Regions from separate parts of the Curtobacterium sp. MCPF17_002 genome, predicted to be linked through region 1. Evidence: predicted binding sites of a transcription regulator. Region 1 holds the regulator's gene; the other holds the start of a gene.
What was found. Region 1 encodes HrcA, which represses chaperone genes, less so after heat shock. Its sites were predicted from a motif close to TTNGCACTCGNNNNNNNCGAGTGCNAA; they were not measured.
Positions count from the first base shown of each region.

Region 2: DEJ28_RS00365 (Hsp20/alpha crystallin family protein) is a predicted target of HrcA. The motif match lies at 2,403-2,429, and genes of this name have one in related genera.

Region 1 covers NZ_CP126251.1:1,611,820-1,617,046, forward strand. The annotation lists gene hemW (radical SAM family heme chaperone HemW) at 16-1,251, shown strand; gene DEJ28_RS07545 (DUF4870 domain-containing protein) at 1,268-1,765, opposite strand; gene hrcA (heat-inducible transcriptional repressor HrcA) at 1,874-2,893, shown strand; gene dnaJ (molecular chaperone DnaJ) at 3,058-4,170, shown strand; gene DEJ28_RS07560 (16S rRNA (uracil(1498)-N(3))-methyltransferase) at 4,170-4,907, shown strand; gene DEJ28_RS07565 (histidine triad nucleotide-binding protein) at 4,955-5,227, shown strand, end outside.
Region 2 covers NZ_CP126251.1:86,289-91,515, reverse strand. The annotation lists gene DEJ28_RS00375 (APC family permease) at 198-1,715, shown strand; gene DEJ28_RS00370 (helix-turn-helix domain-containing protein) at 1,712-2,371, shown strand; gene DEJ28_RS00365 (Hsp20/alpha crystallin family protein) at 2,486-2,926, shown strand; gene DEJ28_RS00360 (hypothetical protein) at 2,937-3,248, shown strand; gene DEJ28_RS00355 (manganese catalase) at 3,340-4,221, opposite strand; gene DEJ28_RS00350 (SDR family oxidoreductase) at 4,280-5,113, opposite strand.

The DNA.
Region 1 (5,227 bases):
CGGACAATGGAGTCCATGCCGAGTGCTCTCCCGATCGCCGACCCCGCCCCCGCGGACGGCTTGATCACCCCGGCGTCCGGAGCCGGTGACGTCCCCTTCGGCGTGTACGTGCACGTGCCGTTCTGCCGGGTGCGCTGCGGCTACTGCGACTTCAACACCTACACGGCGTCCGAGCTGCGCGGGGTCCGTCGTGACGACTACGCCGGCCACGCCGTCCGCGAGATCGAGTGGGCCGCGCAGGTGCTCGACCGGTCGGGCGTGCCGCGGCGTTCGGTGTCGACGGTGTTCTTCGGCGGCGGTACCCCGACGATGCTGCCGGCGTCCGACCTGGCGATGATCCTCCGCGCGATCGACGACACCTGGGGGATCCTCCCCGGTGCCGAGGTCACGACCGAGGCGAACCCGGACTCCGTCGACGCCGAGTCGCTCGCGGTGCTGCGCGCCGGCGGGTTCAACCGCATCAGCTACGGCATGCAGTCGGCGGTGCCGCAGGTGCTGGCGACGCTGGACCGGACGCACGACCCGCTGCGGGTGCCGATCGTCGTGGACCTCGCGAAGCAGCAGGGACTCGACGTCTCGCTCGACCTCATCTACTCGACGCCGGGGGAGTCCCTCGACGACTGGCGCACCTCCCTCGACGCCGCCCTGGCGTGCGAGCCGGACCACGTGTCGGCGTACTCGCTCATCGTCGAGGACGGCACCGCGATGGGGCGGATGGTCGCGCGCGGGGAGCTCCCGGCGCCCGACGACGACCTCGCGGCGGACATGTACGAGCTGGCCGACCAGGTGCTCGGCGACGCCGGCTACTCCTGGTACGAGGTCTCGAACTGGGCCCGCACCGACGCACAGGGTGGCACCGAGCAGCACGCCAGTCGGCACAACCTGTCCTACTGGAAGGGTCACGACTGGTGGGGCGTCGGGCCGGGCGCGCACTCCGCGGTCGCCGGCACGCGCTGGTGGAACGTGAAGCACCCGGCCGCGTACGCGAACCGGGTGCTGTCGGGGGAGTCGCCCGCCGCCGGGCGCGAGACCCTCGACGACGAGACCCGGTACGTCGAGCGCGTCCTGCTCGCGGCGCGGGTCCGCGGTGAGCTCGCGACGTCGGAACTGGGCCAGGAGGCCCGTGGCCGGGTCGCGGGACTCATCGCACGTGGTCTCGTGGACGGGTCGGCCGCGGTGCGGGGACGCATCGACCTGACCCTGCGGGGTCGCCTGCTCGCGGACGCGGTGGTCCGCGAGCTGCTCGACTGAGCGGGGCGGGGTCCTGCTACTGCTTGATGAACTCGATCGAGAGCGGGTAGCGGTAGTACTCGCCACGGTTCGCGGCGACGGCGGCCATGATGCCGAAGATGATCGACACGATCGCCGCTGCCATGATCACGAACGCGCCGATCACGATGATCGACAGGATCGTCCCGGCGACGTAGGCGATCGCCATCGTGATGTGGAAGTTCAGCGCGACGCGGGTGTGCTCGCGGATGAACCCGCCGCGGTCGCGCAGCACGAGGTAGGCGATGAGCGGCGCGATGAAGTTGAAGAAGATGCCGCCGATGTGGGTGAGGGTCGCCCAGAGGCGCTGGTCCTCCGGTGACATCGGCTGCGGGGGCGTGTAGCCGCCCGGGTACTGCGGGCCGCCGGGACCCTGCGGGCCGCCGGGACCCTGCGGGCCGTTCCACCCGGGTCCGCCGGGCTGGCCGGGCTGCTGTCCGTAGGGTCCGCCTGGTTGCTGGCCGGAGGGGCCGCCGGGCTGCTGTCCGTAGCTCATGCCGGAAGCGTATCGGCAGGCTGTGGAGAAGTCCCGATCCGTCGGTGGTCGGGCGTAGGATCAGCAGTCGACACCTCCGAGTGCCAGAACGAGTGGAAAGGGGTCCGGGTGGTCAGCGAACGCAGTCTCGAGGTCCTCAAGGCCATCGTGCGGGACTACGTGGCATCCCGTGAGCCGGTCGGCTCGAAGACGATCGTCGAGCGGCACGCCTTCGGGGTCAGCGCCGCCACGATCCGGAACGACATGGCCCAGCTCGAGGACGAGCAGCTCATCGCCGCACCGCACACCTCCTCCGGCCGTGTCCCCACCGACAAGGGCTACCGGGTGTTCGTCGACCACCTCGCCGGTGCCCGTCCGCTGTCGAGTGCGCAGCGCCACGCGATCGAGACCTTCCTCGGGGCGCCGAACGACCTCGACGAGGTCCTCGGCCGCACCGTCCGGCTCCTCAGTCAGCTCACCAACCAGGTCGCCCTCGTGCAGTACCCGTCGATGGTGCGCGCGCGGGTGCAGCACATCGAGCTCGTCCGCCTCGGCGACGACAGGCTCATGGTCGTCCTCATCACCGACACTGCCCGGGTCGAGCAGCGCGTCGTGGAGACGGACGTCATGCTCGACGAGACCGGGCTCACCGAACTCCGCGCGGTCGTGAACGGCGCCACCGTCGGGCTCCTGCTGCAGGACGTCGCGACGGCGCTCCGCGCGGTCCCGCAGCAGATCCGGCCGGATGCCCAGCCGCTCGCGGGCGTCGTCGTCGCCACCCTCATCGAACAGGTCGCCGCGAACCGGCAGGACCGTCTGGTGATGGCCGGCGCGGCGAACCTCGCCAAGAGCGAACAGGACTTCTCCGGCGGCCTCTTCCCCGTGCTCGAGGCGATCGAGGAACAGGTCACCCTGCTCCGGCTGTTCGGCGAGATGCGGATCGACGACGTCGCCGTCGCGGCCCGGATCGGCGTGGAGAACGCCGAGTACGGGCTCGACGCGACGAGCATCGTCGCCGGCGGGTACCTGGCCCGCGGCGAGGTCGCCCGGCTCGGCGTGCTCGGACCCACCCGGATGGACTACGGCACGAACATGTCCGCGGTCCGCGCCGTCGCACGGTACCTGTCCAAACTCCTGGGCGAACATTGACCAGGCCCGCACGCGACTGACCCGGGCCGACCGGTCGAGGCGATCCGCGCCTCCAGGCCCACCGGCGTCAACCGAACCAGCGTCCACCAGACCAGCGCCCACCAGCGCAGTGCCCACCAGACCAGCGGCGACCGCCGCACCGAACCGAACCGACTGAGGGATACGTGGCAGACCACTACGACGTCCTCGGCGTCCAGCCGGACGCCTCCGATGCCGACATCAAGAAGGCGTACCGCCGACTGGCGCGCGAACTGCACCCGGACGTGAACCCGAGCCCGGAAGCATCCGAGCGCTTCAAGGACGTGACGCACGCGTACGACGTGCTGAGCGACCCGGAGCAGCGGCGCCGCTACGACGCCGGGCCACAGGCCGACAGCCCCTTCGGCGGCGGCGCCGGCGGGTTCAGCGACATCTTCGACGCGTTCTTCGGCGGCGGTGGCGGTGGCGGCCGGGGCAACGGACCGCGCAGCCGCGCCGAGCGCGGGCAGGACGCCCTGCTGCGCATCGAGGTCGACCTCGACGAGGTCGTCTTCGGCACCCACAAGGACGTCGAGGTCGACACGGCCGTGCTCTGCGAGACCTGCGGCGGTTCGTGCGCGGCTCCCGGCACGCACCCGCAGACCTGCGACATCTGCGGCGGCACCGGCCACATCCAGCGCCAGGTCCGCTCGCTCCTCGGCAACGTCGTGACGAGCGCTCCCTGCGGCACCTGCCGCGGCTACGGCACCGTCATCCCGAACCCGTGCCCCACGTGCCAGGGCCAGGGCCGCGTCCGCGCCCGTCGCACCGTGCCGGTCGACGTCCCCGCGGGCGTCGACTCCGGCCTGCGGCTGCAGATGCCCGGCCAGGGCGAGGTCGGTCCGGCCGGCGGTCCCTCCGGCGACCTCTACCTCGAGATCCGGGTGCGGCACCACGACGTCTTCAGCCGCGACGGCGACGACCTCCTCGCCACGCTCGAGGTCCAGATGACCGACGCGATCCTCGGCACCACGACGACGATCGACGGCCTCGACGGCCCCGTCCAGCTCGAGGTCCGCCCCGGCGTGCAGAGCGCCGACGTGCTCGTCATCAAGGACCGCGGCATCACGAAGCTCCGCGGCAACGGGCGCGGCGACCTGCGGGTCGGCGTGCAGGTCGTGACCCCGACGAAGCTCTCGCACAAGGAGCGGCAGCTCGTCGAGCAGCTCGCGAAGTCGCACAAGGCCGCGCAGCCGCAACTCGCCCGGTTCCAGCAGGGCATGTTCGGCAAGCTCCGCGACCGCTTCTTCAACTTCTGATGGCGTCGCTCTACCTCGTCGAGTCGCTCGACGGCGTCGCCGTGGGCGGCACGGTCCCGCTCGACGGGGCAGAGGGACGACACGCGGTCTCGGTGGCGCGGGTCCGGGTGGGGGAGACCCTGCGGATCGGTGACGGCCGCGGCACCGTGGTGACCGGATCCGTGACGTCCGTCGGCCGCGACGCGCTCGAGCTGTCCGTGTCGGACCGCGCCGTCTCGCCGGCCCCCGTTCCGTCGTTGACGCTCGTGCAGGCCCTCGCGAAGGGCGGGCGCGACGAGATGGCGGTGCAGGCGGCGACCGAGATCGGCGTCGACCGGATCGTGCCGTGGTCGGCGGCGCGCAGCGTCTCCCGGTGGGAGGGCGCGAAGGTCGAGAAGGGCCGTGCGCGCTGGGCTGCCATCGTGCACGAGGCGTCGAAGCAGGCGATCCGCCCGCGGGTGCCGGAGGTCGACGCTCCGGTCACCACAGCGCAGCTGGCGGCGCTCGTCGGAGGTCTCCGCGCGGTGCTCGTGCTGGACCCGGTCGGGGACGTGCCGCTGTCCGCGTGGGAGCGGCCGGCGGACGTCGAGGACATCGTGCTCGTCGTCGGGCCGGAGGGCGGGATCGACGGATCCGAGTTCGACCGGCTGGTCGCTGCCGGGGCCGTCCGGGTGCGACTCGGCGACACCGTGCTCCGGACGTCCACCGCCGGGCCCGCTGCACTCGCAGTCCTCCAGACGCGGCTCGGACGCTGGTAGCCGGATCGGGAAGGCGGGGCGTCAGCCCTGCGTTCTACGATGGAGTCATGAGCAGCAGCACGCCCAGCGTCTTCTCGAAGATCATCGCGCGCGAGATCCCGGCCACCGTCGTCGCCGAGGACGACCGTGTGATCGCGATCGAGGACATCGCCCCGAAGGCCCCCGTCCACGTGCTCGTCATCCCCAAGACCGAGGAGTACGCGAACGTCTCCGAGCTCGCCACCGGCGACCCGGACCTCCTCGCCCACGTGGTCGCCACCGCGCAGCGCATCGCCGACGAGCGCGCCGGCGGCCAGTTCCGTCTCGTCTTCAACACCGGC
Region 2 (5,227 bases), 1.5 Mb from region 1:
TCAGGTGGGCTGGAGGAGGGTGGCTGGAGGAGCGGGTGCGACCACGGTCCCGCGCCGCCGTTGCGGCCCCGTTCCGACGCCGTGAAACCCCGTCGCAGCCGAGTGGGACACCGCGGGCGGGGGTGTCTCATTTGCGCGAGACGCCCGCGAAACACGACCGCCACACCGAGGCAACGCCCGCGCCGTACCGTTGCCGCATGACCGCGCTCGACCGTGCCATCGCCGACCCGCCACGGGTGCCTGGGGTCGGCACGCGGTCACCGGTCGACGGACTCTCGCGGCGCAGTGTCGGTCCGGTCGACGTGTTCGCCCAGTCGGTGTCCGCCGTGGCGCCGTCCGCGGCGGCGACCACGATCCCGGTGCTCGTCGCCACGGTCGCCGGGCAGGGGGCCACCTGGTCACTGCTCGCCGCGATGACGCTGTCCTTCCTCGTGGGGCGCACGGTCAACCACTTCGTCCGGCGCGTGGCGGGCACCGGGTCGCTCTACACCTACGTGTCGCTCGGGCTCGGCCCCGTCGCCGGGGTGGTCGCGGGGACGGCGCTGGTGCTCGGGTACGGCTGCATCGCGATGTTCTCGCTCACCGGCAGCGGCTACTACCTCGACTACCTGCTGTCCCGGTTCTTCCCGGCGATGGGCGGCAACGCACTCGTCACCGTCGTCGTCGTGGTGGCGATGGGTGCCGCCGTGTTCGCCGTGATCGCGCTCGGTGTCCGACTGTCCACGCGCCTGACGTTGCTCGTCGAGTCGCTCTCCGTCGCGGTCATCGTCGTGCTCATCGTCGCCCTGGTCGCCCGGCTCCACCCCGTCGACGCCTCCGCCGTCGCGCTCGGTCCCACGGCACCGGCACCGTTCGCGGTCGGCACGGCGCTCGCGGTGACGGCGTTCGTCGGCTTCGAGAGCGCGTCGGTGCTCGGCGTCGAGGCGCGGCGACCGTTCGCCACCATCCCCCGCGCGATCTCGTGGACCGTCCTCGTCGCCGGCGTGCTCTACGTGGCGAGCGCGGCGGCGCAGCAGATGGGGTTCGCGGCGCTCGGTGCCGACCTCGCGGCGAGCGCCTCGCCGGTGAACGAGCTCGCGAACGCGTCCGGCCTGCAGTGGATCGGGTGGCTCCTCGACCTCGGGATCGCGGCGTCGTTCGCGGCCTGCGCGATCGCCTCGACGACGGCGCTGGTCCGGGTCCTGTTCGCGATGGGGCGCGAGGGTGTGCTCCCCGGGGTGTTCGGTCGCGCGTCCCCCCGCTTCCGGACCCCGTTCACCTCGGGCGCGATCGCGTGCAGCGTCCTCACGGTGCTCCCCGCAGTCGGCCTGGCGAGCGGTGTCCCGGCCTGGTCCCTGATGGAGGCCGAACTGGTCGTCGCCGCACTCGGGTACCTGGCGGCGTACGCGCTGACGTGCTTCGCGGCACCGGTCTTCCTCCGCCGGATCGGGGAACTGACGGTGGGCGTCGCGGTCGTGGCGATCACCACGGGCGTCCTCCTCACCGCCGTCCTCCTCACCTACCTCGGCGTGGAGGCGACGTCGTCGCACTGGCCGAGCGTCGCGCTCGCCGTCGCAGCCGTCACCGCCGTGACGACGGCGTTCCTGGTGGCCACCCGCCGTCGACCCTGGTGGCGGGGTCGGAGCCGCGCCGTGTACGACGTGCCGGTCGAGGAGGACCTGCTCCGCGCCTCCAGGCCGTCCGCCGGAACCGGCCACGGGACGGGGGTGCGGTGAGCGAACCCGGTCTGCGTGCTCGGCAGCCGAAGGCGATCCAGAACGCCCTCGCGGTGCTGGAGGCCGTCGCGCACGCCGGGCCGGGCATCACCGCCCAGCAGCTCTCGGTCGCGCTCGGGCTGCCGCGGGCGACCACCTACCGGCTCATCACCCTGCTCGTCGAGGACGAGTACCTCGTCCGGCTGCCGGACCTGCGTGGGTTCGCCCTCGGGCAGAAGGTCGCCGAGCTCGCCGGCGTGACCGCCCCGGCGGGACCCCAGCCGCTCGCGCCGCTCCCCCGGGCCGTTCGGGCGGTGCTCGCCGACGTGCGGTCGGCCGTCCGCGCCGGGGTCCACCTGGCGCGGTACGACGAGGGCGGCCTCCGTGACCTCGACGTCGACCCGGACTTCCCGCTGCTCGACGAGGCAGCACTCCGGCGTGATCCGGACCGGAGCGCGATCGGACGGCTGCACGCCGCACGCGGCCAGGCGCCCGCGCACCAGACCGGGGCGTTCGCGCCGGGGTTCGGGTGCCTCGCCCTGCCCGTGCTCGGCGAGGGCGGCGTCCTGGTCGCCGGGCTGACGCTCTCGGCTCCGGCCGCCCGGATCGACGCACCCGGCGAAGCGCTCACCGTGCTGCGGACGGCGGTCGCTCGGCTCGAGCCACTCCTCGGCTGAGCCGCGTTCCGAGCGGTTTCCGAGCGTTCTCTTGGCACTCACAAGGGTCGAGTGCTAAAACGTTGGCAGTTGAGTCGAGGGGACTCAACAGGCGACACGAAGGAGTTGATTCCGATGACGATGAACTTCGACCCGTTCCGCGAGCTCGACCGTCTCGCTGGTTCCCTCCTCGGGACCACCGGGCCGCGCTCGATGCCGATGGACCTCTACCGGACCGGGGACCACTACGTCCTCGACGTCGACCTGCCGGGCATCGACCCGGGCTCCGTGGACATCGACGTGGACGGTTCGGTCCTGACGATCCGTGCCGAGCGCACCCTCGGTGCACCGGAGGGTTCGCAGTGGCTCACGCGTGAGCGGCAGCCCGGCTCGTTCGTCCGGCAGCTGACCCTCGGCGAGGGGCTCGACGCCGCGCGCATCACCGCCGGGTACGACAACGGCGTGCTCAGCGTCACCATCCCGGTCAAGGAGTCCGCGAAGCCGCGCAAGATCGCGGTCACCGTGGGCGGCGGTCGCGAGCAGCTCGCCGTCGGGGCGGGCAGCGCCGAGGAGTAGGAGCCGGACGGTGCTCGATCTCCTCAACGCACTCGCCGCGGTGGCCGCCGTGACCATCGCCCTCACCCTGACGAGCCTCGACCGTCCGGTCGCGATGCTGCTCGGGCTGACCGGCAGCACGACCGGCAGCTTCCTCGCCTGGGTGTCGGCTCCCGGGGCGTGGGAGCACTCCCTCCTCCTGCCGTGGGCGGCGGCCGTCGTCGGCACGGTGGCGGTCGTGGCGGGCTGGAGCGCCGTGCGCGCGTACTCCGGACTGTTCGGGGTGCCGAGTCCGACGGACGGCGCGGCCGACGACCGCGAGCTCGTCCCGGCGGAGCGCTGACCGGACGGACGCGGAGCCCGGACACGTCCCTGACCGGACACGACGACGGCGGGCGGCTGGACCTGGTCCAGCCGCCCGCCGTCGTTCGTCGTCACTCCTTGTTGAGCTTGTCCTGCACCACGCCCGCCGTCTTCTCGACGATGTTCGGCAGCTCGGTCGTGCCGTACAGCCGCACGTCGGGGTGGGTGGGCGGCGGCATCGGCACCGACGTCGTGGGGCCGTCGTGGTACGAGTACTCGCCCTTGCCGTCGAACGAGGGACCGCTCGCCCAGGGGCCGTTCGCCGCCTCGCCACCGTCGGAGAAGTTGAGGTACTGGTAGTGGACCTCCTGGTTCTCCTTCGACTGCGGGAAGTTGCTCGGCACGGGGAAGTCCTCGACGCCCTTCTCGCGCAGTTCGGCGGCAGCGGTCGCCCACATGTTCTGGTGCATGGTGTCCCGCGCGATGAGGAAGGACAGCAGGTCCCGCACGCCCTTGTCGTCGGTCATGTGGTACAGCCGTGCGGCCTGCACGCGCCCCTGCATCTCCGCGTTCTCGTTGGCGGTGAAGTCCGCCAGGAGGTTCCCGCTGGCGGTGATGTACGAGCCCTGCCACGGGTTGCCGTTGCTGTCCACCGGGCGGGCACCCGCGCCGGCCACGATGGCGTGCTGCACGTCGGTGCCCCCGACGACGGCCGCGACGGTCGGGTCGTCCTGCAGGGCGTCCTCGGTGATGCCGAGCGGGGACTTCTCGAGCAGCTGCGCGATCATCGTGGCGAGCATCTCGACGTGGCCCATCTCCTCGGCCCCGATGCCGAACACCATGTCGCGGTACTTGCCCGGGATGTGCATGTTCCACGCCTGGAACTGGTACTGCAGGGCGACGGAGATCTCACCGTACTGACCGCCCAGCACCTCCTGCAGTTTGCGGGCGTAGATGGCGTCGGGCTTGTCGGGCGTTGCCTTGAACTGGAGTTCCTGCTTGTGGAAGTACAAATCGTGCTCCTTCGTTCGTTCGGTTTCGGGTCAGAGGACAGTCGGTGCCGGTCTCGGGTCAGAGGATCGGCGTGCCGCCGGTCACCGCCACGCGGGCACCGGAGACGTAGCTGCCGTCGTCGCTCGCGAGCAGGACGTAGACCGGTGCGAGTTCGGCGGGCTGGCCGGCGCGGCCGAGCGGCGTCTGCTGACCGAACTGCTCGACCTGCTCCGGCGGCATCGTTGAGGGGATCAGCGGGGTCCAGATCGGTCCCGGCGCGACGCTGTTCACGCGGATGCCCCGTTCCCCGAGCAGCTGCGCGAGCGCGGCGGAGAGGTTCGCGACCCCGGCCTTCGTGACGTCGTACGGTGCGAGGGTCGGCACCGGGTTGTCGGAGTTCACCGAGCTGGTGCCGATGATCGAGGCGCCGGCCTGCAGGTGCGGCAGAGCGGCCTTGACCAGGTGGAAGTACGCGCTGAGGTTCGTCGCGAGGGTGTGGTCCCACTCCTCGTCGCTGATCTCCTCGATGGTCTCGTGGCTCATCTGGAACGCGGCGTTGTTCACGAGGACGTCGATGCCACCGAGCTCGCTCACCGCCTGGCCGATCACGGAGCGGCAGTACGCAGGGTCGCTGACGTCACCGGGGAACAGCACGGCCTTCCGACCCGCCTCCTCGATCCACCGCTTCGTCTCCTGCGCGTCGTCCTCCTCCTCGGGGAGGTAGCTGATGAGGACGTCGGCACCTTCACGCGCGAACGCGATGGCGACGGCGCGGCCGATGCCGCTGTCGCCGCCGGTGATGACGGCGCGCTTGCCGGTGAGCTTGCCGGAGCCGCGGTACGACTCCTCGCCGTGGTCCGCCTTCGGCGTCAGTTCCCCTTCGCTCCCCGGCGGCTGCTGCTGGTCGGTCATGCTCGCTCCCTGATCGTCTCGTCTTCGGTCGAGGCACTCGGCCCGTCCAGGGCGATGGTCGGCGTGTGGCTCTGAGCGGCCGTCCGGAGTGGACGAATGACGCGGTGCGCGTAG